Regions from separate parts of the Vreelandella halophytica genome, predicted to be linked through region 2. Evidence: predicted binding sites of a transcription regulator. Region 2 holds the regulator's gene; each other region holds the start of a gene.
The links. Region 2 encodes PhoB, which activates phosphate uptake and scavenging genes when phosphate is short. Its sites were predicted from a motif close to TGTCATANNNNTGTCANA; they were not measured.

Region 1 (10,139 bases), 350 kb from region 2:
CTCCACTTCGTGTGCCTGAATACCGCCATACACTGCCACGCTTTTACTCCTTGCCCTTTGCGGGTTCGCCCACTCAAACCGGGGACACAACCCATTCTGGCTGCAAAGGGCGCTAGACTGCCCGAATTAGCGCGCGCTGTCACCTGCCGCGCGGCGGGGTTCTTCAAATCCCTGCAGTACGCTTACCACATTACGACCGATATCGTCCACCGCGTAGCCGCCTTCCATCAAAAAAACGCAGGGCAGCCGCACCTGCGTCAGTCGGGCAGCTCGCAGGGCCAGCGTGCTGCCCAGCGGCGTTTATCGCCCGGCGTTTGCTGCTTTAGCCGGTACTCGGCACGGCTGGCTTCGCTGCGGTCGGCGAAGGGCTGGGCACCAAGCAGCGCCAGGGGCGGGTTGGCGCGGGTGTAGCGCGCGCCCTTGCCTGCGCAGTGCGCCTGGTAGCGTTTGGCCAGGTCGTTGGTGATGCCGGCGTAGGTGCCACGCCGGCATTCGAGCAGGTAAAGGTACCAAGGCGCCTGAAGGGGCTCGTTATCGGCGGGGGGGGCGCTTGAAGTGCTAGCCACCGCAGCATGCCTTGAGCTTACGCCCGCTTCCACACGGGCAGCGCTCGTTGCGCCCGGGTTTTAATTTATCCAAGCGCGGCTCGCCATCCAGGTACCACCAGCGCCCGTCTTCCAACACGAAGCGCGAGACCTCCTCCAAAACGTGCCAGCCGCCTTCCTGAAAAAAGGCCTTGAAATGGACGGTTGCACGCCCGTCCTCGGGTGCGGGGGCGTGTTCGATCACCAGCCGCTTCCAGCGCGTGGCCGGGTCCGGGGCCAAGGGCTCGGGCCGGGTACTGGGGTGCCAGGTGGCTTTCAGGTAATCGACCAGGTCGAGGGCAAAGGCGCTGTAGCGCGAGCGCATCAACGCCTCGGGCGTGGGGGCGATGGCGCCCTGATGATAAGCGCCGCAGCACGCCTTGTACGCCGCGGTGCTATCGCAGGGGCAACTTGTAAGCAGGCTCGAGGTCATAACGGTGGCCCTATTAACGCACGTGCGCGGGGCCATTTTCCTGTATCGGTGACGGTTTATGCGGGTATAGTAGCAGAGTCACATTACCAAAAAAGACGGAGTACGAAACACGACCAAACCATCTTTCCAGACGCATCGGAGGTTCTCATGAAGGTATACAGACCGGAGTGGCAGTGCACGTTTAGCGTAAACGAAGGCGCAGTAGAATCAGCCCATTGGAAAGAGCGCATCGCCTGGCGATTGCGTCGGTTTGCCGACCGCCTTCAAGGCGGTGGCCGTACGATCAAGATCGATTGCCATGTTTCACCTTTTGTGAGCCGCGCCGAGGTCGACACCTGCCTGGCCAAGGGCTTTGAAGTCACCCAGGGCCTGATCACCCAGCTGGCTCACCAGCAAGCCTGTGAAGACGTCATGCGCGACGCCAAGGCCGAGCTTTATGAGGAGCACCCGCTCCCCGAAAAGTTGCCCGGCCTGTAAGCACGGCTCGGCTTGTCAAAAAACACCCGCCCAGGCGGGTGTTTTTGTTCCGCTTACTCACCGAATGCCTGGCCCGCGAGCGCTACCTGCTCGACGATGCCGGTGTAAAGCTCACGTTGGGATACCATTTGTGAATGAGCGTCGCTGAGCACGACGTCCAGAGTTTCCTGCTCGCCGGGCTCGCGCATGTCTTCGAGGGTCAGCAGATTGCCCGTGCCCAGGAAGGTGCTGACGGGAAGGTCGAAGACCAGCAGCTCTGCGTGATGCTCGAGCGCAAACGCCGACGCGGTGGATGCCTCGGAGTGGGCGACACTTTCGACGATAGCGTTCGCTTCCAACGCAACATAGCGTTCCAACTGCTGCTGCACGTTGTTACGGTGTTCGCGTAGCCGATTGCGCTCGAAGGTTTCCCGCGCTCGCTCGCTTTCCGCTCTGCCGAGCTGCTGCTGGATTCTGCCGATCCGGCGCTCGGTATTGCCAAGCTCGCGTGCCAGCTGACGGTGATCGCCGTTGCGGTTTTCAGCGCGAATCAAATCTGCCGAGCGTTCTTCCTTTGCCTCGCGAAGCTGCTGATTAAGCGTATCGTCCTCGCTTTGCACGCCGTACGGGCGCCCGCGCAGCTCAGAAAGCTCGCGGTACTCGTCAAACAAGGCGGCATACTGCTCGTTGATGGGCGCGGGGTGCAGCGTTTCATCCGGCAGCCAGAGCCGATAGCAGGTATCTTCCTCTGCCAGGCGGTCCACCGTTACGTCGTCGGTGGAGGCGGGGCAGCTATCGGTGTTCGTCCTGCCGCCATAGGAAAATACCCGGCTGCGCTCGGGGTCGAGCGTTCTGACCGCCAGATCGTTTTCCAGAATATAGTCATTCCAGCCTTCGACCACCGCCCGCTCCATCTCGGCCTGACGCTCGACCGTCTCCTCGATGCGCGCTTCCAATTCCGCTATTTTTTGATCCGCGGGCGCCAGCGCCTCGTCAAACGCCGCCTGGGTCTCTTCGAGCTTTGCAAGCTCGCTTTGCTCGGTTTCCAGTTCGGCTTCCAGCGGCGCCGTACTTTCTTCAAGATGCGCACGCCAAACCGCGTCCTGGTTTTCGCGCTGCTGCTGGAACGATTCCGTCGCTTCCCAGAGCTCTTGCGCATCGTCAGGAAATTCAACGTCGGGTAGCTCGTCGCCGGGCGAGGCCAGCCATGCGGTCAAAGCGCTATTGAATTGCTGTAACTCGGTGGCTTCACCGATGGCTTGTTCATCGAAGTAGTACACCCGCGCCTGCCGAGTCTGATCGAACATGGAGGGGTCGAGCCCGCCCTCGGCGGAAATTTCTGCCTGATCCGGGTAGTCGCTCCCACAGCCCGCCAGTAGCAGCACCGCGGCAGCCCCTGCCCATAGATTGAATTTCCCGCTCACCGCCATCTCCTCAATTAACCAAGCTTATCGGCAAAATAGTCTATCGCTATTTCACATTATCCTAATGATACTGGACATGACGCAACACTTTATCGCGACACCTTCTTCGCGACACTGGGAACCGATTAGCTATCCTGGCCGACGCCCAAGCGGGCGCTAGGAAAATGGCGACTCGAGCGCTTTGCCCATCCGGGTCATGAAATCCAGGCACGCTGCGAGCTCGCTTTTGTCGATGTACTCGTCGGGCTGGTGGGCCTGGGCGATGCTGCCCGGCCCCAGGATGATGGTTTGCAGGCCCAGGCCCTGGAACTGGCCGGCTTCCGTGGCGTAGGCCACGGCGTGGTTGCAGCACTGCCCCGGCAAGTGTTCCTTGGCCAGGCGCAGCACCGCGTCGTTGTCGCGATCGGCCAGGCCCGGCACCGTGACGTTGAGCGCCTCGGTGGCGATGTCGACGGTTTTCCCCCGGGCCTGCAGCTCGGCCTTGAGCGTTTCACCAAACGATGTGACGCGAGCGAAGACGTCCTCGAAGGTGTCCGTGGGCAGGTGGCGGATCTCCCACTCGAACTGGCACTCCCGGGCGGTGATGTTGATCGCCGTGCCGCCCCGGATGCGGCCTACGTGCAGGCTGGTGTGGGGCACGTTGAACGCCTCATCCACACGCCCTTCTTCCACCAGGGCGGCCATGGTGTCCTCGATGAAGGTGACCAAACGCGCGGCCACGTGAATGGCCGAGGTGCCCTGGTTGACCTGGCTGCTGTGCGCCTCGACCCCGGTGACCGTAGTGCGCAGGTTGGTCGCGCCCTTTTGCGCCACCACCGGCTGCATGCTGGTGGGCTCACCGACGATCACGTGCGCGGTGGTCGAGTAGTGATCGAAAAAGCGCTCGATCAGCGCCGGCGCGCCGACACATCCGACTTCCTCATCATAAGAAAAGCCAAAATAGATGGGCTGCTGCAAAGGCGCCTGGGTCCACTTGGCCACCATGGCCAGCGCGCAGGCGATGAAGCCTTTCATGTCGCAGGTGCCGCGACCAAACAGGCGGTCGTCGTCGCCTTCGACCAGCGTAAAAGGGTCCGTCGACCAGGGCTGGCCTTCGACCGGGACCACGTCGGTGTGGCCGGAGAGCATCACCCCGCCCGGGGCGTCCGGGCCGATGCGCGCGATCAAATTCGCCTTGGTGCCGCAAGGGCTCATTACCCGCTCCGAGGTAACGCCGTATTCGGCGAGATACCCTTCGACGAATTCGATCAGCGCCAGGTTGGAGCCGCGGGAAGTGGTATCGAAAGCAACCAGTTGGCTGAGTAGCGCTTGTGCATCGGTCATGGCGTGGCCCTTGATTGACGTCTTTTCATTACCCTATCACCGCCGGGGGCGCACCGCCTACGGCCAAAGTTGCATGAGCAAACCGGGGGCTGCGCGTAGCGTTCATCAAAATGTCATGTACACTCACTAATGTTCAGTGCAACCAAAAAAAACGCCCTAAACGTACTGTGCCACCCGGCCGATCCCAGGCCCTAAAGGAGCTTTTATGTCTCGTTTCACGTTACGTGCCCTCTCTGTAGGCATCGCGGCGGCTACCTTGAGCGTTTCCGCCCAGGCCGCCACCGAGATCACCTGGTGGCACTCCATGGGCGGGGAGCTGGGCGAGCGCCTGAGCGCGCTGGCCGAGGACTTCAACGCCTCCCAGGACGAATACCGGGTGAATCCTTCGTATCGTGGCGAGTACGAAGAGACGATGGTCAACACCATCGCCGCCTTCCGCGCCGGCCAGCAGCCGCACATCGTCCAGATCTACGAAGTCGGCACCGGCACCATGATGGCCGCCCGGGGCGCGATCTACCCGGTCTTCGAGCTGATGGAAGAGCACGGCAGTGACTTCGATCCGGACGACTACCTGCCCGTGGTGACCGGCTACTACACCGACACCGACGGCAACATGCTCTCCATGCCGTTCAATTCCTCCACGCCGATTCTCTACTACAACAAGGACGCCTTCGAAGCGGCCGGCCTCGACCCGGAAACCCCGCCGACCACCTGGCAGGAAATGGGCGAGATAGGCCAACAGATCGTCGATGAAGGCGCGGCGTCCTGTGGCTTTACCATGGCCTACGCGGCGAACTGGGTGGGGCTTGAAAACTTCTCGGCGCTGCACGATCTGCCGATCGGCACTCTGGAGAACGGCTTCGGCGGCCTTGAAACCGAGTTCACCTTTAATGGCGAAGAGCAGGCGCGCTTCTGGGATCAGATCAAGGAGTGGTCGGATAGCGGTGTGTATAGCTACGGCGGCCCGGCCAACGGCCCGGACGCCGCGCCCGCGTTCTACTCCAGCGACTGCGCGATGTACATGAACTCCTCGGCATCGCGGGCGGACGTGCTGGCCAACTCGGACTTCGAAGTGGGCTTTGGCATGCTGCCTGTTTATGACGACGTGGACGGCGCGCCGCAGAACTCGATCATCGGTGGCGCCACGCTTTGGGTCCTTTCCGGCCACGAAGACGACGAGTACACCGGCGTTGCGGAGTTTCTGGAGTACCTGTCACTGCCCGAAGTCCAGGCCGAGTGGCACCAGGGCACGGGGTATCTGCCGATCACCACCGAGGCGTTCGAGCTGACTCAAGAGCAGGGCTACTACGACGAGAACCCGGGCGCGGATATCGCCATCGAGCAGATCAACCTCAACGAACCCACCGAGAACTCCAAGGGCCTGCGCTTTGGCAACTACACCCAGGTACGTATGGTGCTGGACGAAGAGTTCCAGGCGGTGCTGGCGGGTAACAAGAGCGGCCAGGAAGCGCTGGATGACGCGGTAGAACGCGGCAACCAGATCCTGCGCGACTTCGAAGCCGCCAATAACTAATTTAGCGGCACCACTCGAACCCCGGCTTCTATAAGCCGGGGTTTGTTGTGAGGGCCCACCCATACGCCCGACGACGCGGACCTATGGGTGGGCTTTCTCCGGGCCGGGTTCAACAGGACGCCTCATGCAGACCAAACGCTCCACCTATCAAAGCCGGTGGCTTCCCTTCTTTTTGTTAGCGCCGCAGTTGGCGATCACCCTGGTGTTCTTCATCTGGCCGGCGACCCAAGCGGTGAAGTCGAGCTTCGAGCGCACCGACGCCTTCGGCTTCAACACCACCTTCGTGGGCCTTGCCAACTACGCCCGGGTGCTGGCCGACCCCAGCTACTTGAACGCTTTGGGGCGCACGGCGATTTTCGCCGTCTCGGTTACCGCGCTTTCCATGGGCACCGCGCTTTTACTGGCCGTGTGCGTCAATCGGGTGCTGAAAAGCGCCCGGTTCTACACCACGCTGCTGGTCTGGCCCTACGCCGTGGCGCCGGTAGTTGCCGGGGTGCTGTGGTGGTTTCTGTTCAACCCGACTATCGGCCTTCTGCCCCACTTGCTCGACTGGTTCGGTATCAACTGGAACCACCGGGTCTCGGGTAGCCAGGCGATGATCCTGATCACCATCGCCGCCGCCTGGAAGCAGATCTCCTACAACTTTCTGTTCTTTCTGGCCGGGCTTCAGTCGGTGCCCCATTCATTGATCGAGGCCGCGGCCATCGACGGCGCCACGCCGTTCAAACGCTTCTGGACCATCGTCTTCCCGCTTTTATCACCGACCACCTTCTTCTTGCTGATCATCAACATCAACTACGTGATGTTCGAGACCTTCGGGGTGATCGACGCCACCACCGGCGGCGGGCCGGGCCAGGCGACGATGACGCTGGTCTACAAGGTCTACACCGACGGTGTGGCCGGGCTCAACATCGGTTCGTCCTCCGCCCAGTCGGTCATGTTGATGGGCATCGTGATCGTGCTGACGTTCATCCAGTTCCGCTACGTGGAACGTCGCGTCAACTACTAGGCACAGGGATCCATCATGGTCGAAAACAGACCCTATCTGAACATTCTGACCCACCTGGTATTGATTGCCGGCGTACTGGTGGTGGCGTTTCCGGTGTACGTGGCGTTCATCGCCTCGACCCACGAACCCGGCGCCTTCGTGCGCGGGGTGATGCCGCTGCTTCCCGGCGACAACATGTGGGCCTCCTACAAGCAGATGCTGACCTCGGGCTGGCAGGTGGGCGGCGCGCCGCCGGTATGGCTGATGCTGGGCAACTCGCTGATCATGGCGCTGACGATTGCCATCGGCAAGATCGCGATTTCGATCATCTCGGCCTTCGCGATCGTCTACTTTCGCTTCCGGTTTCGTATGCTGGCGTTCTGGCTCATCTTCATCACGCTGATGCTGCCGGTCGAGGTGCGCATCATCCCCACCTACGCGGTGGTGGCGGATTTAGGGATGCTCAACTCCTACGCCGGGCTCACGCTTCCGCTGATCGCCTCGGCCACCGCGACCTTTCTGTTTCGCCAGTTCTTCATGACCGTGCCCGAGGAGCTGATGGAGGCCAGCCGGGTCGACGGCGCCGGGCCCATGAAATTCTTCAAGGACATCTTGCTTCCGGTGTCGATCACCAATATCGCCGCACTGTTCGTCATCATGTTCATCTACGGCTGGGTGCAGTACCTGTGGCCGCTTTTGGTCACCACCGACGAGGATTTTTACACCATCGTGCTGGGCATCAAGCGGCTGATGGCGTCGTCTGATCGTGTGCCCGCCTGGAACTTGATCATGGCGACGGTGACGCTTGCCATGCTGCCCCCGGTGCTGGTGGTGCTGTTGATGCAGAAACTGTTCGTGAAAGGCCTGACCGAGACGGAGAAATAGGATGGCCAGTATTACCCTGGAAGGACTCAAGAAAACCTACGCCGGCAACGTGCAGGCCGTCAAAGGTGTCGACCTGGCCATCGAGGACGGCGAATTCGTGGTGCTGGTGGGGCCGTCGGGCTGCGGGAAATCCACACTTTTACGCATGGTTGCCGGGCTCGAGACGATTTCCGAGGGCACGCTGAAAATCGGCGACCGGGTGGTCAATACGTTAGAGCCCGCCCAGCGCGATATCGCCATGGTGTTTCAGAACTACGCGCTCTACCCGCACATGACGGTGTATAACAACCTCGCCTACGGGCTCAAGAACCGCGGCTTCAAAAAGCACGCCATCGAAGAGCGGGTGCGCAAAGCGGCCAAAATGCTCGAGATCGAAGAGTACCTTCCGCGCAAGCCGCGCAATCTTTCCGGCGGCCAGCGCCAGCGGGTGGCCATGGGCCGGGCGCTGGTGCGCGAGCCCGCCGCGTTTTTGTTCGACGAGCCGCTGTCTAACCTGGACGCCAAGCTGCGCGTGCAGATGCGGGTAGAAATCAAACAGCTCCAGCGCCGGCTAAAAACCACCAGTCTTTATGTGACCCACGACCAGCTGGAAGCCATGACCCTGGGCGACCGGCTGGTGGTCTTGAACGCCGGACAAATCGAGCAGGTAGGCACGCCCATGGAGATCTACGCCCGCCCGGCGTCGATGTTCGTGGCCGGGTTCATCGGCTCACCGGCGATGAACATGGTGCCCATCGAGTACCTGCAAACCCGCGGCGCCCGCGAGCTGCTGGCGGATCTGCCGGCGGACACCGACGTGGTCGGCATTCGCCCGGACGACATGCGCCTGACCCCGCCCGATGCCCCGCACCTGGTCGTGGATTCCACCCTGGAGCTTTTCGAGGCCGCCGGGGCGGAAAGCCATCTCTACGTGCGCTTGCTGGATAGCGACCAGCCCACGGTGATTCGCACCAGCGGCCAGCCGCCGGTAAGCGAAGGTGAAACGCTGCGCTTTTATGTCGCTCGCGAAGCGCTTCACCCGTTCAATAATGACACCGGTAGGCGTACGGGCTAGTACGCTTACTGCCGCGCCACATCCACGATGCGCCCTTCTACCCGGGGCGCGACCTCGCCTTCGGCCACCATGTAGTCGCGCAGCATTTCCCAGTCGGTGTTGCCTACGATATGGCTGCGGTCATCATCATGTGCCGCTTCGAGCGCGGTATGGCTGTCGCCTCCGGCGGCGGTGAAGTTGTTGGTGGCGATCACGTAGGTCCGCGCCGGGTCGATATCCATAAGCTCGCCGTCCTGGGTCACTTTCAGGCTCACCACCCGCTCGCCGGCGGGTTCGCGGCTGTCATACACGACCTCGACCCCGCGGGAGACCTGCAGAAAGGCGCCGCTTTCTTCCGGGGCGTTGGCGAGAGCGATCTCGAAGGTCTTGAGCAGCTCGGCGCCGGTGACGTCCATCAGCGTCAGCCGGTTACCGAAAGGCTGCACCGCGATCAGCTCGCCAACAGACACATCCCCCGCCGCTATCGGCTCGCGAACGCCGCCGCCGTTTTGCAGCGCCAGCACGGTGTCCGGGTTCACTCGGCGGGCAGCGGCCAGTTGGCCATCGGCAATCAGGTTCCCAAGCGCCGTCTCATCGGCGCGCACGCTCGCCTCGTCGCCATTGCCGTGGCGCGGGTTGGGAAGCGCTGTATCAAGGTGGGCGCCTACCTGGGTATCGCGCACTTCTTCGATACGCGCGGTGTAGGGTTCGAGCATCGCAGCCGCCTCGAGATCCGGCTCGAAGTCTTCGGTGGCGAGCAGCTCGCCGGTGGCGTCCGTCACCACACCGTCATCGTCGAAGGTAACCTGCATCACGCCCAGGTACTTGCCGTACTCGTTCGCCTGGCCGATCACGGTGGGCGTTTTAGGCTCGCCCCGGTCGTTTTCGCTGATCATCACGGGGGCGTCCAGGCGCGTGTGGCTGTGCCCGCCGATGATCACGTCAATACCTTCCACATGCTGGGCGAGCAGCACGTCGTTGCCCACGCTCGGGTCGCTTTCATAGCCCAGGTGCGTGAGCGCGACGATCTTGTCGATGCCCTCGGCTTCAAACGCCGCCACCATCGCCTCGGCCGCTTCGCGGTAATCCCCGATGGTCACGTTGCCCGGGCTCGAGACGGTCTCGCTCGATTGCGTGCTGAGCCCGAAAATACCGATTTGCTCGCCGCCGTGCTCGACAATGACGCCATCGTACAGATGGCCAGGTTTGGGCTCGGCGCTGATCGAATCCCCCAGCAGCTCGGCAAACTCCGGCGCGGCGGAGAAATCCAGGTTCGCGCCCACAATGGGAAACTCGGCAGCGGTGAAAAGATCCGCCAGCGCCTGGTGGCCCGTGTCCGGGTCGTTCAAATCGAACTCGTGGTTGCCGGGCACGAAGGCGTCATAGCCCATCCGGTTCATGAACGCGACGGCGTCCTGGCCGCGAAACTCGTTGAAGTAGAGCGTGCCGGAGAAGATATCGCCGGCATCGAGCAACAGG
Region 2 (10,139 bases):
ACCGTTGCCTACGATACCCAATACGCCATGGTGGATCGCGACGATGACCTGAAGATCGGCATCAAGTCGACCGCCGTGCTATTTGGCGAGGCCGACCGGTTGATCATCGGGCTGCTGCAGGCGGCCACGCTTGCGCTGCTGGCGCTGGTGGGCTGGCGTGTAGGGCTTGGCGGATTCTTCTGGCTGGGCCTTGTGGCCATGGCGGTGACCTTCGTGCATCAGCAGCGCTTGATCGTTGGCCGCGAGCGCGACGCGTGCTTTCAGGCGTTTTTGAACAACCACTGGTCGGGTCTTCTGGTATTTGCCGGGCTGGCCTTGAGCTGGTGGCCGGTGACAGGCTAATGTCGGGGATGTCATAAAACTGTCACCCGCCCATGGTGTGATTGTCACCGATATGTCATCGAACCACTTTCGTTTGGACACCGTGAGGCCCGCCAATGACCGCCAAGACCGTTTTGATCGTCGATGATGAGGCGCCCATTCGCGAGATGATCGCGGTGGCGCTGGAAATGGCGGACTATCGCGTGCTCGAAGCGGACAATGCCCAGGACGCCCACGCCCTGGTCGTGGACCATCAGCCGGACCTTCTGCTGCTTGACTGGATGATGCCGGGCACCAGCGGGATCGAGCTTGCAAGGCGGCTGAAGCGCGAAGAGGCGACCGCCGAAATCCCGATCATCATGCTGACCGCCAAGGGCGAAGAAGATAACAAGATCCAGGGGCTCGAAGCGGGGGCAGACGACTACATCACCAAGCCGTTTTCGCCTCGCGAACTGGTGGCGCGTTTGAAAGCGGTGCTGCGCCGAACGACGCCACGCGGCGTGGAAGACCCCATCGAAATCAACGGTTTGATGCTCGATCCGGTAAGCCATCGGGTCAGCGCTCACGGCAAGGCATTGGATATGGGGCCCACCGAATATCGCTTACTGCAGTTTTTCATGACCCATCAGGAGCGCGCCTACACCCGTAGCCAACTGTTGGATCAGGTATGGGGCGGCAACGTCTACGTCGAAGAGCGCACCGTGGACGTGCATATCCGCCGTCTGCGCAAGGCGCTGGGCGATGCCCATCAGAACCTGATTCAAACGGTGCGCGGCACCGGGTACCGCTTCTCCGCCCGGGTGTAGCGCGTGCGTTTGTGGAGCCGAGAGCTTTGGCGTATCGCGGGTCTGGCCACCCTCGGCGTCGTCCTGGGTTGGCTGTTTGGCTCGCCGGGGCTGGGGCTGTCAGCGGGTTTGGGGGCGTGTCTTTTTTATCATCTGCGCCAACTGCGTACTCTGCATCAGTGGCTGACCTTCACGCCCAACGAAGAGCCCCCCGCGGCCAAGGGCCTTTGGGGTGTGCTGCTGGACCGACTCTACCGCTACCAGAAAAGCCAGCGGATCACGCAAAGCCGACTAAGAGCCACGCTTGCGCGTATTCAGGAATCTTCTGAGGCGATGCGCGACAGCGTGGTCATGCTCGACCGCCACGGCGATCTCGAATGGTGGAACAGCGCCGCCCACCAGATGCTGGGACTGCAAACCGCCCACGACCGTGGCCAGCACATTACCAATTTGCTGCGCGATCCCGCCTTCGTGCGCTACTTTTCCGCGCGCCAGTACAGTGAGCCATTAACGCTTACCTCGCCGATCGACGAGCGGCGTATTCTCGAGTATCAAATCACGCTCTACGGCGATGACGAGCGTCTGGTAATGGCGCGCGATATTACCCGGCTGCACCGCCTGGAGCAGATGCGCCGTGACTTCGTGGCCAACGTGTCCCACGAGTTACGCACGCCGCTTACCGTGCTTTCGGGTTACCTGGAAACCTACAGCGATTTAAAAGACGAGCTGCCGCCCCGGTTGGGGCGCAGTATCGGCCAAATGCAGGCGCAAACCCTGCGTATGCAGAACCTGGTCAATGACTTGCTACTGCTTTCCCGATTGGAAATCGACCAGGGCGGCAAGGATCATCAGCCGTTGGCGCTGGCGCCGCTTTTACAAAGCATTCACCAGGATGCCAACGCTCTTTCCCAGCAGCAGCACACCGAGCCCCAGCGTATCGAGCTTGTGATCGAAAGCGACGCGCGGCTGATCGGAAGCGAGCAGGAGCTTCGAAGCGCCGTTTCCAACCTGATGTTCAACGCCGTGCGTTACGCCCCCGGGGGGAGCGAGATCACGCTGCGCTACGCCCCCCTTCCCGACGGCGGCGTCTGTATCGAAGTGGAGGATAATGGGCACGGTATCGACCCGGTCCATATTCCCCGCCTGACCGAGCGCTTCTACCGCGTGGATAAAGGCCGCAGTACCGCCACCGGTGGTACTGGGCTCGGGCTTGCCATCGTGAAACACGTCCTGCTGCGCCACGACGGAAAGCTTCAAATCGACTCTCACCCTCAGCAGGGGGCGCGTTTTCGCTGCGTCTTTCCCGTCTCGCGAATTGCTCAGACCTAGGTATATGAGACCAAAGTTGTACAGTGTGTCAAAATGGCATACAAGATTGGGTCACAAATTGTCTATGTGTCATTATTAGCCACTTTTTAGTGATGCAAACGCCGTTGTCCAGCTTTCTGTATAAGACTTGTAATATTTTAAGTTCTTGTTTTTAAAGTAATATTAATTTTTATGCCATGTTTGGCACAGCCTCTGCAAAGCTTTTGGTAAGAAAGACAGCTGCTTCAAAGTAGTCGACCGAAAGGTACTCTTTCTTACTTTAAGCGGTAACCACAGCGATTCAGGAGGTGGAATATGATGTCCAAGGAGCTACTCAAGAAAGCTGGTATTCTAGGTATTTCGTTTGGCCTATTGGCAAGCCCGATGGCGTTTGCAGATACCACCGATCACTCGTCGATCGAGGAAAACCAGGACAGCATGGTCGAGCAGGATCCGGCGCACGAGTCATCCGGTGTCAATATGAACACCAATGACAACCCGGATTACACTCAGGAAGAGCTCGAAACCGACCATCACACCCAAGGCCCCAACGATGAAACCATCGGTGAGCCAGACTCAATGGGTACTGCAACCGAAGAGGGTGCAGAAACTTCTCCGGAAGGCGTAGTTGAGAAAAACTCTGATTCATAAGTAACATTTTGTTGCATTTTCTGTACAAAGCGTTACGCTTAGGGAGTGAGCATTTATAAGGGACAGGATGTCCCACTGCATGGATGCTCCAAACGATTCAAGGATTGAATCAAGCGACGATCAACAACGTTAGTCAGGGTTAGATTCCAAGGTTGGAGCCCCTCAAAAGGATAGGAAGCTTTCGTTACGCATCGCAATCGCTAAGCATAAATGAAGACCCCGCCTCGTAGCGGGGTCTAGTTTTTATGGGTATAACGTTTTTTTGCTATAAACCTTTTGATCACTATAAAGGTTTACGCCTCGGCTACCTCGCGTACCCCACCTTTGAAAAGCCTGCCAGCTCAGACTCGATCATGAGTCAACTGCTTGATATCCCGGTAATGGGCGTCCCACATCAGCACCGCTCCGGCCACGGCCCCTGGTAGCAAGAAAAGGTTGGCAAGCGGTATCCAGGTAATCAGCGTGACAAGCCCCCCGTAGCTCATGCTCGGCCACCAGCGCGCGGCCAGGCGTTGGCGCATGTCTTTAAAGCTCACCTTGTTGTTATCCATGGGGTAGTCCAGGTAGGTGATGGCCATTACCCAGGCGGAAAAAAGCGCCCAGAGTAGCGGGGCCACTAAATTGAGCCCGGGTATCCAACTTAAAACGAATAGAAGGGCGGCGCGGGGCAGAATATAGCGCAGCTTGACCAGCTCGCGGCCCAGCGCGTCCAGGGCCGTTTTCGCCAGGCCCCGGTCGTCCAGCGGCTCGACACCGGTGGCGCTGCGCTCTATGTGGGCGGCCAAAAAGCCGTAAAAAGGAGCGGCGATTAGATGCGTCACCAGCGTGAAGGTAAAAAATATCGCCACCAGCAGGCTCAAGACGAACAGCGGCCAGATCAGCCAGGAGAGCCAGTCAAGCCAGGCCGGTATACTCGCCATGGCATGGTCCAGCCAGCCGGAAAAGCGCCGAGCGGTGAAGCTTGCAAGACTGATGTAGACGATCAGATTGATCAGGATGGGAAGAAATATATAGCGCCGTAGTCCTTTTCGGTAGACCAGGCGGATGCCCTGGCTCAGGGCGGAGACCGCAGTTAGCATCGAGGATCCTTATAAATACGCCCGGGTGGAATGCCTGGGCGTATTGCAGGCTCAACGCTTTAAAAGGTCAAGGCTTTTTTAGCATCTGCTCATCGAGGCTGTCCGGCGCGGTGTGGCGAATATCGAGCCCCTTCACCAGGTAGACCACGTACTCGGCCAGGTTGTTGGCGTGATCGCCCACGCGTTCGAGCGCTCGCAGCACCCACATGATGCTCAGCACCGAGCTGATCGAGCGCGAATCTTCCATCATGAAGGTCATCAGCGAGCGCATGGCGCTGCCGTATTCATCGTCCACGGATTCGTCTTCGCGCACGACCTGCATGGCAAGTTCGGTATCGAAGCGGGCAAAGGCGGTGAGCGCGTCGCGCAACATCTTGCGAACGTGCTCGCTGATATGGCGCACCTCGACGAGGCCACGAATACCGCTGCTGTTGTCGGATAGCATCAGGGCGTTACGCGCGATCTTGCTGGCTTCGTCGCCGATGCGCTCCAAATCCGACGTAGCGCGAATCACCGCCAGAACCAGGCGCAAATCCGAGGCGGCGGGCTGGCGCCGGGCGAGTACGCGAGTGCACTCCTCGTCGATCTTCAGCTGCATGTCGTTGACCTGGCGGTCGTTGTCGCGCACTTCTTCGGCCAAGTGGCTGTCGTTTTCCATTAGCGCGTGTACGGCGTTTTGTACCTGCTTTTCTACCAGCCCACCCATCGCCATCAGACGGGTTTTCAGCTCTTCCAGTTCCTGATTGAACTGGCGCGAAATATGCTGGCTATGGGTATCGCTTGTAATATCCATCGAGCACTCCTGCGGGGATCGGCGCCGGGCTATGTGACCCGGCCGGTGATGTAGTTTTCGGTCCGCTGCTGTTTCGGGTTGGTAAAGACCTGGTCGGTCGGGCCGTATTCGACGAGCTCGCCGTCATTCAAAAAGGCGGTGTAATCGGATACTCGCGCGGCCTGCTGCATGTTGTGCGTCACCAGCACCAGGGTCAGCTCGTTTTTAAGATTGCGAATCAACTCCTCGATTTTGAGCGTGGAGATCGGATCCAGCGCCGAGGCCGGCTCGTCGAGCAGCAGTACGTCGGGCCTGACCGCCAAGGTGCGCGCGATCACCAGCCGCTGCTGTTGGCCGCCGGATAAAAGCCACGCCGAGCGGTGCAGGCGATCCTTCACCTCGTCCCAAAGCGCGGCGGATCTAAGCGCCCACTCGATGATGTCGTCGCGCTTGCGCTTGGGCAGGCGCCGTTCCAGGCGCAGGCCAAAGGCTACGTTTTCGTAGATCGACATCGGGAAGGGGTTGGGGGTTTGAAACACCATGCCCACACGACGGCGAAGCTCGCTCACATTGATGTCCGCCTCGAAAATATCGCGCTCTTCAAGCTCGATACGGCCGTGGTGAACGGCGCTTTCGTTAAGGTCGTGCAGCCGGTTGAACGCGCGCAAAAGCGAGGACTTACCGCACCCGGAGGGGCCGATAAACGCGGTGACCCGGTGGCGCGGCACTTGCAGCGTTAGCGCCTTGAGCGCGGGTTTGCCGCCGTAGGTCAGGCTGAAGTCCTGGACGTTCAAACAGCGCTGTTCGGCGTCAAACGTCACTACCGGCGGCGGTGCGGCTTTCAAGGGCGCGGCCATGACTCTCCTCGTTGACGCCGTAAATAATGACGTAGAAATATGGCAGTTAGGTTAAGCACCAGCACGATCAGCACCAATAAAAGCGCCGTGGCGTAAACCAGCGGAATGGCGGCCTCGACATCATCGCCATGAAAAGCGGTATCAAATAGATGATAGCCAAGATGCATGAATTTGCGCTCGAGATGCAGGTAGGGAAACTCCCCGTCCAGCGGCATCTGCGGGGCCAGCTTGGCGACGCCGACCAGCATCAGCGGTGCTACTTCTCCTGCGGCCCGGGCCACGGCCAGAATCACCCCGGTCAGCATTGCCGGTGTCGCCATGGGTAGCACGACCCGGGTCAGCATCTCCAAACGGGTCGCGCCCAGCGCCACGGCGCCTTCGCGCTGGGCGATGGGCACGCGCGCCAGGCCCTCTTCGGTGGCCACGATCACCACCGGTAGCGTCAGCAGGGCAAGCGTCAATGAGGCCCACAAAAGCCCGCCGGTACCGAACGTGGGCGAGGGCAGGGCGTCATCGAAAAACCAGCGGTCGATCGAGCCCCCTACGCCGTAAACGAAAACGCCTAGCCCGAACACGCCGTAAACGATCGAAGGGACACCGGCCAGGTTGCGCACGCCGATACGCACCAGCCGGGTCAGGCGATTCTGGTGGGCGATCTCGTTGAGATAGATCGCCGCCAGTACGCCAAAGGGCGTCACGATCACCGACATCAAAATCACCATTAAAAGCGTGCCGAAAATGGCCGGCCAGACCCCGCCGCCGGTATTGGCCGCCCGCGGGCCTTCGCTCAAAAACCGCCACACGCCTCGACCCCAAACGGCGGTTTTTTCCAGCAACGAGAGCGCATTGGGCGTCTGGAAAGCGCTGATGCTTGAAAGCGGCTGCACCAGGCGCTGCCCCTGGCTGGTGAGCAGTATTAGCTGGCCCTCCGGGCGGTGCTCCCGGGCTGTAGCGACCAGCCCGGCAACGCGCGTTCGGGCGGCGGTGCCGGTTAGTCGCTCGCCTTCGAGCTCCAAAGCGCTCAGCCGGGCGATGATATCCCCCCTGGGGCTTCGCTCGAGCCGTACCACGTCATCGGGTGTGGTCCGGCTTGTGATCTCGTCCAGCGCGATCCAACGCCAGTCGGCGCCGGTTCGTTCGCGGTTGCCGGTAAAGTAAAGCCGCTCGGCGCCCTCGCTCTGGGGAAGGGGGGCCTCGCGTATCGGCTGGCCGATCACCTGCTCGCCGGAGCGCAGCGTCAGCTCTTCGAGCGTGGCCGGCCAGAAATGCCCCAGCCCTTTGACGGTGAGCAGCGTGAGCAGCGTCGCCAGCATCAAAAGCGACAGCGCCACGCAGCCGGCGCAGAGCCAGGCCCAAAGGGTGTCGCCGGGCCAAAAGCGGCGCTGACCGGCGCGTACCATCAGTACCCCCCCAGCCGCTGGTAGCGGCGGCGCAGGCGCTGGCGAACGACTTCCGCCAGGGTGTTGACCAAAAAGGTGAACATAAACAGCACGAGTGCGGCCAAAATCAGCAGGTGATAGGTCAGCCCGTCCGGCGGCGCCTCGGGCAGCTCGATGGCGATCGCCGCCGAAAACGAGCGCAGCCCCTCGAAGGGGCTCAGGCTCATGAGCGCGGCGTTACTGCTCGCCATGAGGACGATCATGGTTTCGCCCACGGCGCGGCCGGCGCCGATCATCACCGCCGAAAAGATACCCGGCCCCGCCATGGGCAGGGCGACCTTCCAAAGCGCCTGCCAGCGGCTGGCGCCGAGGGCCTGGGCGCCTTCCATCAGCGTTTGCGGCGTCCCGTAGAGCGCGTCTTCGGCCAGCGAATAAACGCTTGGAATGATGGCAAACCCCATGGCAAGGCCGACGATCAGCGTATTGCGGGTGGTGTAATCGATACCGAAGCGCTGATCCAGCAGCCGGGCCAGGTCGCCGCCCAGCCACTGCTGCTCGATCATGGGCGCAAGCCAGAGAGCGAGTGCCGCCATGACGGCGACCCAGGGCAGCAGCCAGAGCCCGGCCCGGTCGAGCGAGAGCCTTCGGCGCAGCGCTTTCGGCGCCCTATGCCATAAAACGCCTGCCAGCGCCGCGCTCAGGGGCAGCCACACCAGAAGTGTCAGCGCGCTGGCAAGGTGGTGCTCCACCCAGGGCGCCAGCACGAGCCCCGCCACGAAGCCGATGACCACGCCGGGCACCGACTCCATCAGTTCCAGGGTTGGCTTGATCCGCGCACGAAGCCGCTCGGTCATGAACAGGGCCGAAAAAACCGCCGCGCCCAGCGCCAACGGCACCGCCAACAGCAACGCAGCCAGGGCGGCCTTGAGCGTGCCCCAGGCCAGGGGCGACAGCCGCGCCAGCGAGAAATCGTCGAACCGGGTCAACAGCGGAAGCGTTTCCCATACCAAAAACACGCCGATAGCCAGAATCGCCAGCAGCACGCCAACGCCGGCGGCGGTGATCATGGCGATGGCTAAGCGGTCCTTGAGTGTTCGCCAGGACAAAGGCGCCGGCAAGGCAGGTCGCGTCATAGGAACATCTTAAGAGAGCGCGTGGGGTAACCGGAGTAAAGCATCAGCTCTCCTTAACGTAAGTCATTTTTATGTCAGTCGTGTGACACCGGCTGCGTTTCGCGCTGCTCGTCGGTTAGCGGTACAAAGCCTGCGTCCCGCACGATTTGCTGGCCCTCGACGGACATGATCAGTTCGATGAAGGCCTGCTCGACCGGGGGCAGCGGCGTATCGGGAGCGGCGTTCACGTACAGGTACAAATCTCTTGAAAGCGGATACTCGCCGCTTTGGATCGTCGTCTCGGTGGGGAAGATCGCTTTGCCCTGACCATCGATGATGCCCAGCGGGTGCACCATGGGTGTCAGGTGATGATAGCCGCTGTAGCCCATGGCGTCCGGCGCGTGGCCCACCGCGGCCACGACCGCCGAAGAGCCCGGGTATTCGCTGATATCGGCTCGAAACTGCCCGCCGCACAGCGCCCGCTGGCGGAAAAGATCGAAGGTGCCCGAGGCCAGGTTGCGCCCGCTGAGCGCGATGCGCCCATAAGGCCACTGTGGCGGTGGCGTGATGTCGGCCCAGCGGCGAATCGGCGTGCTGGCCCCGCAGGCGCGGGTGGTGGAAAAAATGGCGTCCAGCGCCTCGGGGGACAGCGCGTTCAAGGGGTTGTGTCGGTGCACCACCACGACCAACGCATCCCGGGCGACGCGAAGTTCGCGTGGCGGATAGCCGTAGCGCGCTTTGAAGCGGGCACGCTCGCCTTCGCTCATGGGCCGCGACATGGGGGCGAGGCGCGTCGTCCCCGCGGTGAGCGCCGACGGTGCAATCGCCGAGCCGCCCGCCTGAAACTGCACGTTGATATCCGGGTGGCGCGCGTTGAGCGCCTCGCCCCAGCGCAGCACCAAACTCGCCATGGTGTCGGAGCCGGTCGCCCCCAGGGTGCCGCTAATCGGCGCGCTCGCAAAGACCGGCGCGCTGAGCCAAAGCAGCAGCCAAAGTGCAAGGCTTACGTATTTATTGGCTGGGCGTAGCCCGCGACTGTTCAAACGATCCACCTCTTGTGATTAGCTGACGCCGGATGCTAACCGTGCCATCATGTCCGCATCCTGTTACAAAAATACGTTACAGCCGTCTTTTACAACAATAAGCCTTTGAAGCGACCCGACTATGACACCGCTTGAACATGACCTCGACGATGCGCCTGCTCCGCTTGGGCAGTTGACGCTAAAGCTACTGGCTTCGCGTCAGGATACCAATCTTTATGGCGATATTGCCGGCGGCTGGCTGGTCAACCAGATGGACCAGGCCGCGGAGTTGGCGGCCGGCCGTGAAGCAGGCGGGCGCACCGCGACGGTGGCGATCGAGTCGATGGACTTTCTAAGCCCGGTACGGGTGGGCTCGATGGTCAGCGTATACACCCAGGTACAGGAAATCGGCCACAGCTCGATCAAAATCGATGTCGAGGTGTGGGTGCGCCCGCCCCAGGGGCGCACCCTCGAAGAGCGCCAGAAGGTGACCGAGGCCCGCTTCGTGGTCGTGGCCCTGGACGATAACGGGCGTATTCGCGCCGTGCATAGCGACTAGCGCGGCCATCAAAAAGGGCGCCCTGGGCGCCCTTTTTCAATGCTCTGACGCAGACACTCAGGCGCCGATGCTCTCGCGGCCCTTGAAGTAGGCGTATTCGCCGATATCGCTGAACGGGCGCATCAACTGCTGGAACGCCGCGTAGGATTCGTAGACGCGGCGCGACTCTTCGTCGTTTTCGGTCTGGCGCTGAATCACTTCTTTCGATGCCTCGAACAGCGCCTGCATGACGTCGTCCGGGAAGGTGCGAAGCTCGACGCCGTGCTCGTCGACCAGGGTTTCCAGCGCCTGAGC
Region 3 (10,139 bases), 710 kb from region 2:
CTGGCAGCTCTTGATTGTACTGGGCATTATCATCCTGATTTTTGGAACCAAAAAACTGCGCAACGTCGGCACCGACCTGGGCGGCGCGGTCAAGGGTTTCAAAAGCGCCATGAGCGAGGAGGAGAAAGAAAAATCCGCCGAGCGCGACGAAGCCGCCAAGGTGGCTCATGAAGAGCCGGGCAACACCTATGACGTGCAGGCCGAAGAGAAGCGTAAGGCCGAGGCCGAGAAGCGCTCTGAGGAGCGTCCCTAAGCCATGCTGGATATCGGCTTTCTTGAGCTCATGCTCATTGGCATCGTGGCCCTTTTGGTACTCGGCCCCGAGCGCCTGCCGAAGGCGGCGCGCACCACCGGTATGTGGATCGGCAAGATCAAGCGAACGGTATCCGGTATGCAGCGCGAAATCAGCGCGCAGCTCGAGGCCGAAGAGCTTCGCCAGAAAATCAGCGATCAGCAGAAAAAACTCGATAGCAGCCTGAAGCAGGCCAAGCGCGACGTCGAGAGCATCGCGAGTGCCCCAGCGGCGCCGTCTTCTTCCGGCGCCCCGGGAGATGACACGGACAAGCGCGTTGCCAAGGCCGCCGCGCGCCTGGACGATGCGCTGGAGGAAGTCCACGAGAGCCCCGAGCCCTCCTCCCAGGCGAGTACCGAGGAGTCCGCGCGTCCCGAATCCGATGAGCTGAAAAAGGATAGTAACCCGTCATGAGTAAGCCGGGCGATTCAAACCAGCCGCGCGAGGATCTAAGCCAGGCACCGCTAATCGAACACCTGATCGAGCTGCGCTCGCGGCTGGTCAAGGCGGTGGCGGTCGTGCTGGTGATGTTCCTGGCGCTTTACGCCTTTGCCAACGACATCTACACCTTCGTCGCCGAACCCTTGATCGCGCTGCTACCGGCGGGCTCACAAATGATCGCCACCGAAGTGGCTTCGCCCTTTCTGGCGCCTTTCAAGCTAACGCTGGTGGTCGCGGTATTTCTGGCGATTCCGTTCGTGCTACACCAGGCCTGGGCCTTCGTAGCTCCCGGGCTTTACGACAACGAGAAGGCCCTGGCGATCCCCATTCTGGTGTCGAGCATTGCGCTCTTCTACGCCGGGGCGGCGTTTGCCTACTACGTCGTGTTTCCCTTGCTGTTCGAGTTTTTCACCCAGACCGGGCCTGCGAACGTGGCGGTAATGACCGACATCAATCAGTATCTTAACTTCGTACTGAAGCTCTTTTTCGCCTTTGGCGTGGCGTTCGAGATTCCCATTGCGACGTTTTTGCTGATTCTCTCCGGCGCCACGACGGTCCAGAGCCTTTCGCAAAAGCGCCCCTACATTCTGCTGGGCTGCTTTGTCATCGGCATGGTGCTCACGCCACCGGACATCATCTCGCAAAGCCTGCTGGCCATTCCCATGTATCTGCTTTACGAGGTGGGTTTGCTGTTTGGCCGACTGGTGCGCAAACGCCGGCTCAAGGCCGAAGAGAACAGCGAAAGCGAATAAACCCTTTCTTGTAAGCCTAAAAAAACCTCTGCACCCGTGCAGAGGTTTTTTGTTGATTACTCGAGCATTTCGACGGCCCAAAGGACGCTATGGCTTGGCCTGATCCATCATTTCGTTGATGCGTTCGACCAGCTTGAAAATGCCGGTAGCGGCTTCGCTGATGCGCTTCGCCTGCATGTAGGCGGGGGTGGTCACCACCTGGTGCTCCAGGTCGACGACGATATCATCGACGTCGCAGCTTTTGTGCAGCCCGCCCATGGCGCTGATCGCCCCGGCAACGCTTGGGTCGCGCCCGATGGTGACCGAAATACCGTCGCCCCAAAGCCTGGACACCAGCACCGGGGCGATACACATAAGCCCGATCGGCTTGGCGTCCTCCTTGAACGCGCCAAGCGCGGTTTTCAGGCTCTCGAGCACGGCCATGGCGTCGCCCTGTTCGGCAAAGTCGGAAAGGTTTTTGGCCACGCCGAAGCCGCCAGGCACGATCACCGCGTCGAAATCATCGGCGTCGAGCTCGGTAATGGGCTGGATCTCGCCGCGCATCAGCCGCGCCGATTCCTTGAGCACGTTGCGCGTTTCGCCGTCCTGGGCCTCTTGGGTCAGGTGGTTGACGACGTGGTGCTGATCGATATCCGGTGCAAAGGCGCGGTACGCGATACCCAGCTGATCGAGACGCAACAGTGTCAGCGTGGTTTCATAAATCTCCGAGCCATCATAAGCGCCGCAGCCGGCCAGTATCACTGCTACTTTTTTGCTCATGCCCTAACTCTCCTGGTTGTTTTCGTAGTCTCGACAGCGAGCGACATACTAAAGCCGACACTCTAGTCACTCTTCACCGGCTCCACAAGACGGCTTTCGCCTTAGAATACGGCGCGGGTATTCGCGTCTGCCAAGCACCCGCTGGGCCCTGCGTAAAACCGCACCGCTAAAGCCTCGATAAAATTAAATTTAATTAACCTCATGCCAAGGCGACATAGAACTGTCATGTTTATCCTGCAAAATCGAGCCCAACACACTAAGATCCAGGTAGGCGCTTACAACGCGTGATGCCCAATCTGCGGGAGATGTATGGAGATGCAAACGTCGGACTCTACGCCGCTTCAAAGTATTGAAGCATCCAGCGGTGAAGGCGAGAGCTTGCCCCTTCGGATCAATCGTACCCCGACCGGCGTTCAAGCCAAAGGCGGAGACGGGCAAACCGACCTGGACGACCCGGAGCTCTACTTCAACCGCGAACTTTCGCACCTGCAGTTCAACATTCGCGTGCTGGAACAGGCGCTGGACGATGCCCACCCGTTATTGAACCGGCTGATGTTTTTGCTGATTTTCTCCTCCAACATGGACGAGTTTTTCGAGATTCGCGTGGCCGGGCTCAAACACCAGATTGCGTTGAACGACAACGCCACCTCCGCCGACGGCCGCTTGCCAAGGGCAGTGCTGAGCGAGATATCCGACACTGCCCACCGCCAGATTCGCCGCCAGTATCAGATCCTCAACAACACCTTGCTGCCGGCGCTCGAAGCTCAAGGACTACGCTTTCGCCGCCGCGATCAATGGAACGAGGCGCAGCAAGCCTGGGTGCGGGCGTATTTCGATCGTGAAATCATGCCGGTGATCAGCCCGATCGGCCTCGACCCCTCGCATCCGTTTCCCCGGCTGGTGAACAAGAGCCTCAACTTTATCGTCGCCCTCGAAGGCAAGGATGCGTTCGGCCGGGCCGGCGGCATGGCGATTCTGCCCGCCCCGCGCTCGCTGCCCAGACTGATCGCGCTGCCCAAGGAGCTCTGCGCCGAAGGCTTCTCCGAATACGTATTCCTCTCCTCGATGATTCACGCCCACGCCGAAGAGCTCTTTCCCGGCATGCGCGTGCTCGGCTGCTACCAGTTCCGGCTGACCCGCAACGCGGATTTGAGCGTCGACCCGGAAGAGGTGTCGGATTTGGCCTCGGCGCTACGCGGCGAACTTTTGGCGCGCCGCTACGGCAGCGGCGTTCGCCTGGAGGTGGCCAACAACTGCCCCGACGACTTGACCGATTTTCTGCTGCGCCAGTTCGATCTAACGCCCGACGATCTCTACCGGGTAGAAGGGCCGGTCAACCTGACCCGCATGATGGCCGTGCTCGACGATGTCGACCGCCCGGAGCTGATGTACCGGCCCTTCATCCCAAGCGTACCCAAGGCGCTCAAGGAAGGGAGTTTGTTCAACGCGATCAGCCAGCAGGATATTCTGCTGCACCACCCCTTCCAGGCGTTTTCGCCCATCGAGGATTGGCTACGCGAGGCGGCACGGGACCCGGACGTACTGGCGATCAAGCAGACGCTTTACCGCACCGGGGCGGACTCGTCGATCGTCAGCGCCCTGGTGGACGCGGCAAGCCAGGGCAAGGAAGTCACCGTCGTGATCGAGCTGCGCGCGCGTTTCGACGAGGCCGATAACCTGCAGCTGGCCTCGCGCCTGCAGGAGGCCGGCGCCATCGTGATCTACGGCATCATGGCCTATAAAACTCACGCCAAGATGATCCATATCGTGCGCCGCGAGAAGGGCGAGCTCAAACACTACGCCCACCTGGGCACCGGCAACTATCACGCCAAAACCGCCAAGCTCTATACCGACTACAGCCTCTTGACCGCCAATCAGGCGTTGTGCGCCGACGTACATCGGGTGTTTCAGCAGCTCTCCGGCATGGGGCAGACGCGCAAGATCGATACCCTTCTCCACGCCCCCTTTACGCTACATCAGCGTTTGATCGAAATGATCGAGCGTGAGGCGCAGTTTGCCGCCAAGGGCAAACGCGGCCACATCATCATCAAGTGCAACTCGCTCACCGAATCCAAACTGATCAAGGCGCTCTACCGCGCCTCCCAGGCCGGCGTGGAGTGCGACTTGATCATCCGCGGCATGTGCTGTTTGAAACCAGGGGTCAAGGGTGTCTCGGAGAACATTCGCGTGCGCTCGATCATCGGGCGCTTTCTGGAGCACACCCGGGTCTTCTACTTTCATAACAACGACAAGCCCGAAACCTGGTGCTCGAGCGCCGACTTCATGCCGCGCAACATGTTCCACCGGGTGGAAACCTGCTTTCTCCTCAAGGACAAAAAGCTCGCCAACCGGGTACGCAAGGACATGGAAACCTACCTGGTGGATAACTGCCAGAGCTGGCTTTTGGAAAGCGACGGCAGCTACCGCCTCCAGGGCCCGGGCACCAGTGACGCCATCAGCGCCCAGGAAACGCTGTTGTACGCCTACGCCTCGAAAAGCTAGCCTCTTGCCTCTCCTTCGACGCCGCGCCGCTCTTCCAGGCGCAGTGTCGGCGCAAATATGAGACACTGCGACGATAGAATCTCGAATACCGGGGTTCTCGCTTTAAACACGTTCACTGTCTTTTATAACCGCGAACCGAACCGTCAATGCTTGAACTACGTCATCTGCGTACGCTGGCCGCTCTGCGCGAAACCGGCTCGCTGGTCGAGGCCGCCGAGCGCGTTCACCTGACCCAGTCGGCGCTTTCCCATCAGTTGAAAGATCTGGAAAGCCGCGTGGCGGGCCCGCTCTTCGTGCGTAAAACGCGCCCGGTGGAGTTCACCCGGGCCGGGCTTCGCCTGTTGGCGCTGGCCGACGAGCTACTGCCGGCGGTGCGTCGCGCCGAGCGCGACCTGGCCAGGCTTTCGGGTACCGAGCAGGGCCGCTTGCACATGGCCATCGAATGCCACAGCTGCTTTCAGTGGCTGATGCCCACGGTGGATTACTTTCGCGATCACTGGCCGGAAGTCGAGATCGATATCCCGAGCGGTCATCACTTCGACCCGCTGCCGGCCCTTGCCCGCGAGCAGCTCGACCTGGTCATCACCGCCGACCCGCAGCCCATCGAAGGCATTCACTACGCGCCGCTGTTTCGCTACGAGGGGCTTTTGGCCGTGGCCCGCCAGCACCCTTTCGCGCAGAAAGGCTTTGTCAGCCCCTTAGAGCTCGCCGAACAGACGCTGATCACCTACCCGGTGGAGCAGTCGCGGTTGGATGTGTTCACCCAGTTTTTGACGCCAGCCCAGGTACGCCCGAAGGAGATTCGCACCGCGGAGCTCACCATCATGATGATGCAGCTGGTGGCCAGCGGCCGGGGCGTTTGCGCGCTGCCCAACTGGGCGCTGACCGAATATCTGGAGCGCGACTACGTAAGCGCGGTGAAACTGGGCGAGGCGGGAATTTGGGGCACGCTCTATGCAGCGATTCGCGATGAGACGCGCCACACCCCCTGGATGCAGGATTTTTTGCGCACCGCACGGGAAACGTCCTTTGCGGTGCTCAGCGGCGTCAAGCCGGCGGGTGGCGGCGAGGAATCAATAGCGTAAAGCGCGCCCCGCCAAGGCCCGGGCTTTCATCGATGGTGACGCTGCCGCCGTGGCCGGTCATGACCTTGTGCACGATGGAAAGCCCCAGACCGTAGCCGCCGGAGCTTCGCGCCCGGCTGTCGTCCAGCCTGGCAAAGGGCTTGAAGATATCGCCGCGCGCCTCCAGCGGCACGCCCGGGCCGTCGTCTTCGACATCGATACGTACCAGGTGTGGCTCGTCGCAAAGACGAATGCTGACCTGAGTGCGCCCGTAACGGCAGGCGTTACTGACCAGGTTTTGCAGCGCACGTTGCAGATAGCGCGGCTCGGCCAGAAGCTCGATCTCCTCGTGCTCTGTCTCGAGCTTGAGACTGAGTGTTTTGTGCAGCGGCGTGAGCGCGTCGATGACCCGGTTGGCCATGGCGCAGCACTCCACCGGCACCATCTCAAGTGGGTCACCGTGGCTTGGCCCGCCCCCCAGACGCGCGTAGGTCAAAATCTCGTCGACCAGATCGTCGAGCTCGGCGATGTCGGCGTCGATCCCCTGCAACTGGCGGCGGATCGACGGCTCCTCGGTCATATCCTCGACCATTTGCACGGCAAAGCGTATCCGCGCCACCGGCGTACGTAGCTCGTGAGAGACCGCGCGAATCATCTCCTGCTGGCCTTTTAAAAGCGTTTGCACCTGACTTGCCATGGCGTTGAAGGCCATACCGAGCCGGCCCAGAAAATCGCCGCTTTCTACTTTCACTCGGGTTTCCAGCCGGCCGCTTGCGATACGCGTGGCGGCGAGTTCCAAACGCGCCATGCGCGCTTCGATACTGCGCATGATGAGGTAGATGATGAGACTCAGCACCACCATGACGCCGATGAGAAGCGGTAAATGCAGGCTCAGCGGTAGCGTATCCCGCCGGGTAATGGGGCCGGCTTTCAGCCACTGCTCGCTGCCGGGTATTTGATAAATAAACGTAAGGGAGAGCTGCTCGGTCACCAGCCGTGTCACGACCTCGCCGCGGGCCAGCTGCTGGCGCTGGGCCGGGGTGAGGCCTTCGGGCAGTGTAGAGACGAGCGCCAGTGGCCATCCCGGCAGATTCAAACCGGCAAGTACTGACTGGCGCTGGGGAGCGGGCGTTCGTGCCAGCCACTCGCCCAGGGCCACCATGCTGCCCTGCCACTGGCGCTCGTTCCAGCCCAGGAAGGTAGCACTCAAGAGGCTATCCGGCTGTGAGCGCTCGTCGGGAATGCGCTGACGAAGCCGCCAGGGGTTGGTCTCGATCAAAATACTACCCCGCGCCAGGCGGGCTTTCTCGAAATAGCCGAGCTCGGCATCGTTGGCCGGCACCAGCGCCAGCTGCATACCGAACTGATGCGAGAAAGCGTTCAAACGCGCTTCTCGATTTTCCGGGGCAAGCTCGGCCAACTGCCGGGTCATTAGCGTCATCGGCAGGCTCACCATCTTTTCGCGAAACTCTTCGCGGCGTACCTGTTCGATGAAGGTGCGCCCGCCGATCGTAATGACGAACACCACGCAAAGCGCCAGAGCCAGCAGCACGTAAAATCTAAAAAAAGAGCCGTGGCTAAGCACGCGCGGCATGGCATTCACCTCGCTGACGCTTTTGACCGGGTCTCGCAACGCGGCGATTAGCTATCCTTGACAAAGAGGTAGCCTTTGCTGCGCACGGTTTTAATACGGTGAGGCTGATGGGGGTCATCGCCGATCTTGGGGCGAATGCGTGACACGCGCACGTCGATGGAGCGGTCCTGGCCGTCGTACTTGATCCCCCGCAGGTCGCTGAATATCTCCTCCCGGGTCAGCACGGTGCCCGCATTGCTCGCTAAAAGCCAAAGCAAATCGAACTCCGCACTGGTCAGGTCGATGCGTTCCCCCTCGAGCCACGCCTCGCGGGTGGCGCTATCGATATCCAGATTGGAAAACTGCAGGCGCACCTCGCCGTTGGGGGCCACCGGCGCGTCGGCGCGGCGCAACAGGGCCCGCATGCGTGCCAGCAGCACCCTGGGCTTGACGGGTTTGGGCACGTAGTCATCGGCGCCCATTTCGAGTCCCAGCACCTGGTCGAGGTCATCGGTGCGCGCGGTCAGCATCATGATGGGCCCGGTGAAATTAGGGCGTACGCGCCGGCAGATCGAAAGGCCGTCTTCGCCTGGCAGCATCAAATCCAAAATGACAAGGTCCGGCTGAAGCTCCAGAATCCGCTCGACCCCTTTCGCACCATCGGCTTCGACCGTTACTTTAAAGCCGTTGTTATCCAGGTATTCTCGGGTTAGCTCGGCCAGACGCTGGTCATCTTCGATGATCAGCACATGGTCTTGATCGGGATAGTCAGACATGAGCGGCTCCCGCTTCCTTTATAATGGTCAATAGCCTCGGTAACTTCATGGCATCTGATTAACGTGGCAAAGTGCTTAATGGTAACACTAGCTTACTCTTTATTAACGTTTGAAAGGCAAATTGCAAGAATAAATCGGCACCGCCCGGAGGACCTGCCGGGCCGCTTTTTACTATTTTTGCAAACGGCGCACCGCTTGATTGTTGATGGCTGGCGCGCTAATGTTGAGTGCGCGAGTTGTCAACCATCTTTTGGACATGGCAGGAGAAGGCGATGGGCGATCAAAAAACCAAAAGCGTCATTAAACGCGTCTACGTACCCACTCAGGTGCGCGATTTACCCAATGGCGAAAAGCTGACGATCCCCGGGCATTATAAGGCCCCGCCAGCGAGTGACGAGAGCACCGAAGACTAGCCAAGCGCCTTTAAACGTCACAAGATGCGCTTTTAGAATACAAAAAAAGCAGGCCCAAGGGCCTGCTTTTTCATTTCGCTTAAACCGGCTATCCCTTGGGCCCTAACACGAACCAGATAATCAAACCGATTAGCGGGAAGAAGAGTAACACCAGAATCCAGATCAGCTTGGCAAGGCCGCCGGCCGAACTCTTGGCGACTTTAACAATGGCCCAAATGACAATGACAAGCCAGATAAGGCCTAACAGGCCGCCTACTTCAATTCCCATAACAACGCTCCTTGGTGTTGTGCCGATATCCTTTCATTACGCGCTCAGCATAGCACTTCCTGGTCAACATGCGAGCGTCACTGCGGCGGCAAGCGCAGCAGCATTTCGCCATCCGCTATTTCGATACTGAGCAGATTCAAAAAGCTCATGCCCAAAAGCACGGTATCGCGCTCCATACCGGGGCTGATAGAGCCCTGGACGTTGCTGGCGCGCAGCCCGCCAAGGGATACTTCGTCGAGCTCGGTTAAGTTACCCTGTACCCGGCCGTTAGCCGTGTTGAACCAGGCGCTGCGCCCGGGCTCTAGCGACAGCCTATCGGCGAGCTCGTGGGGCACCGCCACGTAGGTGGCGCCGGTATCGAGCAGGAAGGTAACCGGCTCGCCGTTGATCTGGCCGGGGGCCTCGAAATGTCCGGAGCGGTTACGCTTGAGCCGTACCGGCGCCCCCTCTGTCGAGGTATCCATGATATGGGCGTTGGGCGTGGTGAGATTTTTGAAACCGCCGTCGATAAGCCAGGTGCCCGCCCCGATCAGGGCGATCCAAAATAGCAGCATCATCACGATGCCGCCGCGCTGTGCGTTTAGCGATGTCATACACCCTCTCCGCCCGTTAGGTGCTTTCCCATGCAGTCGCCGCCTCGCGGCCGCGGCGCTCGTTCACGCCTGCACAAATCAGCATCGCCATGATGAACAATCCTACACATAATAGAATAGAGGCCTGCAGACCAATCAACGTTTGCAGCACGCCCAGCAACACGATACCCAGCACCCCGGCCAGTTTGTTCGCCAGACCCCAGAAGCCGAAAAATTCCGCGGACTTGGCAAGCGGCGAGAAAACCCCGACCAGCGCGCGGCTGGCGGACTGGCTCGACCCCAGGCTCAGCCCCGCCAAACAGCCCACGTATAAAAAGACGTATTGCGCCTGCCACTGCCAGCCAAAACGCGCGTTGGCCCATTGGGTAAGTTCTGGGGTCGCCCAAATCGCCAGAATGGCCAGGACCCAGAGCGCCAGGGTCATCTGGTAGGTGCGCTTGGCGCCCAGCTTATCCTGGATAAAACCGAACCCCAGCGCACCCGCCGCCGCGGTGAGCTGCACGACGATGAACATGATGTTGCGCACCCCTTCGTCCCAGCCGATCACCTGGGCGCCGTAGATGAACGCAAACGCGATGATGATGTAGACCCCGGCCATCGAGAAAAGCAGCGACACCAAAAAGACGGTCAGATCCTTGAAGTAGCGAAGCTCCTTGAAAGTAGACGTCAAGCGCCCCCGCGCGATCCGCCAGTAGGACACCCCCTT

Region 1: ugpB (sn-glycerol-3-phosphate ABC transporter substrate-binding protein UgpB) is a predicted target of PhoB. The motif match lies at 4,321-4,338, and genes of this name have one in related genera.
Region 3: ppk1 (polyphosphate kinase 1) is a predicted target of PhoB. The motif match lies at 2,455-2,472, and genes of this name have one in related genera.

The regions. Positions count from the first base shown of each region.
Region 1 covers NZ_OZ309107.1:246,402-256,540, reverse strand. The annotation lists gene ACWHXT_RS01265 (hypothetical protein) at 1-39, opposite strand, end outside; gene ACWHXT_RS01260 (GIY-YIG nuclease family protein) at 258-566, opposite strand; gene ACWHXT_RS01255 (YchJ family protein) at 559-1,017, opposite strand; gene ACWHXT_RS01250 (hypothetical protein) at 1,165-1,494, shown strand; gene ACWHXT_RS01245 (hypothetical protein) at 1,548-2,897, opposite strand; gene argE (acetylornithine deacetylase) at 3,054-4,220, opposite strand; gene ugpB (sn-glycerol-3-phosphate ABC transporter substrate-binding protein UgpB) at 4,426-5,754, shown strand; gene ugpA (sn-glycerol-3-phosphate ABC transporter permease UgpA) at 5,879-6,763, shown strand; gene ugpE (sn-glycerol-3-phosphate ABC transporter permease UgpE) at 6,779-7,627, shown strand; gene ACWHXT_RS01220 (sn-glycerol-3-phosphate import ATP-binding protein UgpC) at 7,629-8,681, shown strand; gene ACWHXT_RS01215 (bifunctional metallophosphatase/5'-nucleotidase) at 8,687-10,139, opposite strand, start outside.
Region 2 covers NZ_OZ309107.1:3,757,685-3,767,823, reverse strand. The annotation lists gene ubiA (4-hydroxybenzoate octaprenyltransferase) at 1-342, shown strand, start outside; gene phoB (phosphate regulon transcriptional regulator PhoB) at 438-1,127, shown strand; gene phoR (phosphate regulon sensor histidine kinase PhoR) at 1,131-2,435, shown strand; gene ACWHXT_RS17435 (hypothetical protein) at 2,730-3,065, shown strand; gene cysZ (sulfate transporter CysZ) at 3,407-4,144, opposite strand; gene phoU (phosphate signaling complex protein PhoU) at 4,212-4,937, opposite strand; gene pstB (phosphate ABC transporter ATP-binding protein PstB) at 4,967-5,773, opposite strand; gene pstA (phosphate ABC transporter permease PstA) at 5,758-7,173, opposite strand; gene ACWHXT_RS17410 (ABC transporter permease subunit) at 7,173-8,285, opposite strand; gene ACWHXT_RS17405 (PstS family phosphate ABC transporter substrate-binding protein) at 8,360-9,307, opposite strand; gene ACWHXT_RS17400 (acyl-CoA thioesterase) at 9,429-9,845, shown strand; gene ACWHXT_RS17395 (TRAP transporter substrate-binding protein) at 9,903-10,139, opposite strand, start outside.
Region 3 covers NZ_OZ309107.1:606,113-616,251, reverse strand. The annotation lists gene tatA (Sec-independent protein translocase subunit TatA) at 1-253, shown strand, start outside; gene tatB (Sec-independent protein translocase protein TatB) at 257-706, shown strand; gene tatC (twin-arginine translocase subunit TatC) at 703-1,485, shown strand; gene elbB (isoprenoid biosynthesis glyoxalase ElbB) at 1,573-2,244, opposite strand; gene ppk1 (polyphosphate kinase 1) at 2,554-4,746, shown strand; gene ACWHXT_RS02905 (LysR family transcriptional regulator) at 4,893-5,831, shown strand; gene ACWHXT_RS02900 (ATP-binding protein) at 5,794-7,404, opposite strand; gene ACWHXT_RS02895 (response regulator) at 7,452-8,159, opposite strand; gene ACWHXT_RS02890 (hypothetical protein) at 8,432-8,572, shown strand; gene ACWHXT_RS02885 (PLDc N-terminal domain-containing protein) at 8,661-8,840, opposite strand; gene ACWHXT_RS02880 (retropepsin-like aspartic protease family protein) at 8,918-9,433, opposite strand; gene ACWHXT_RS02875 (MFS transporter) at 9,450-10,139, opposite strand, start outside.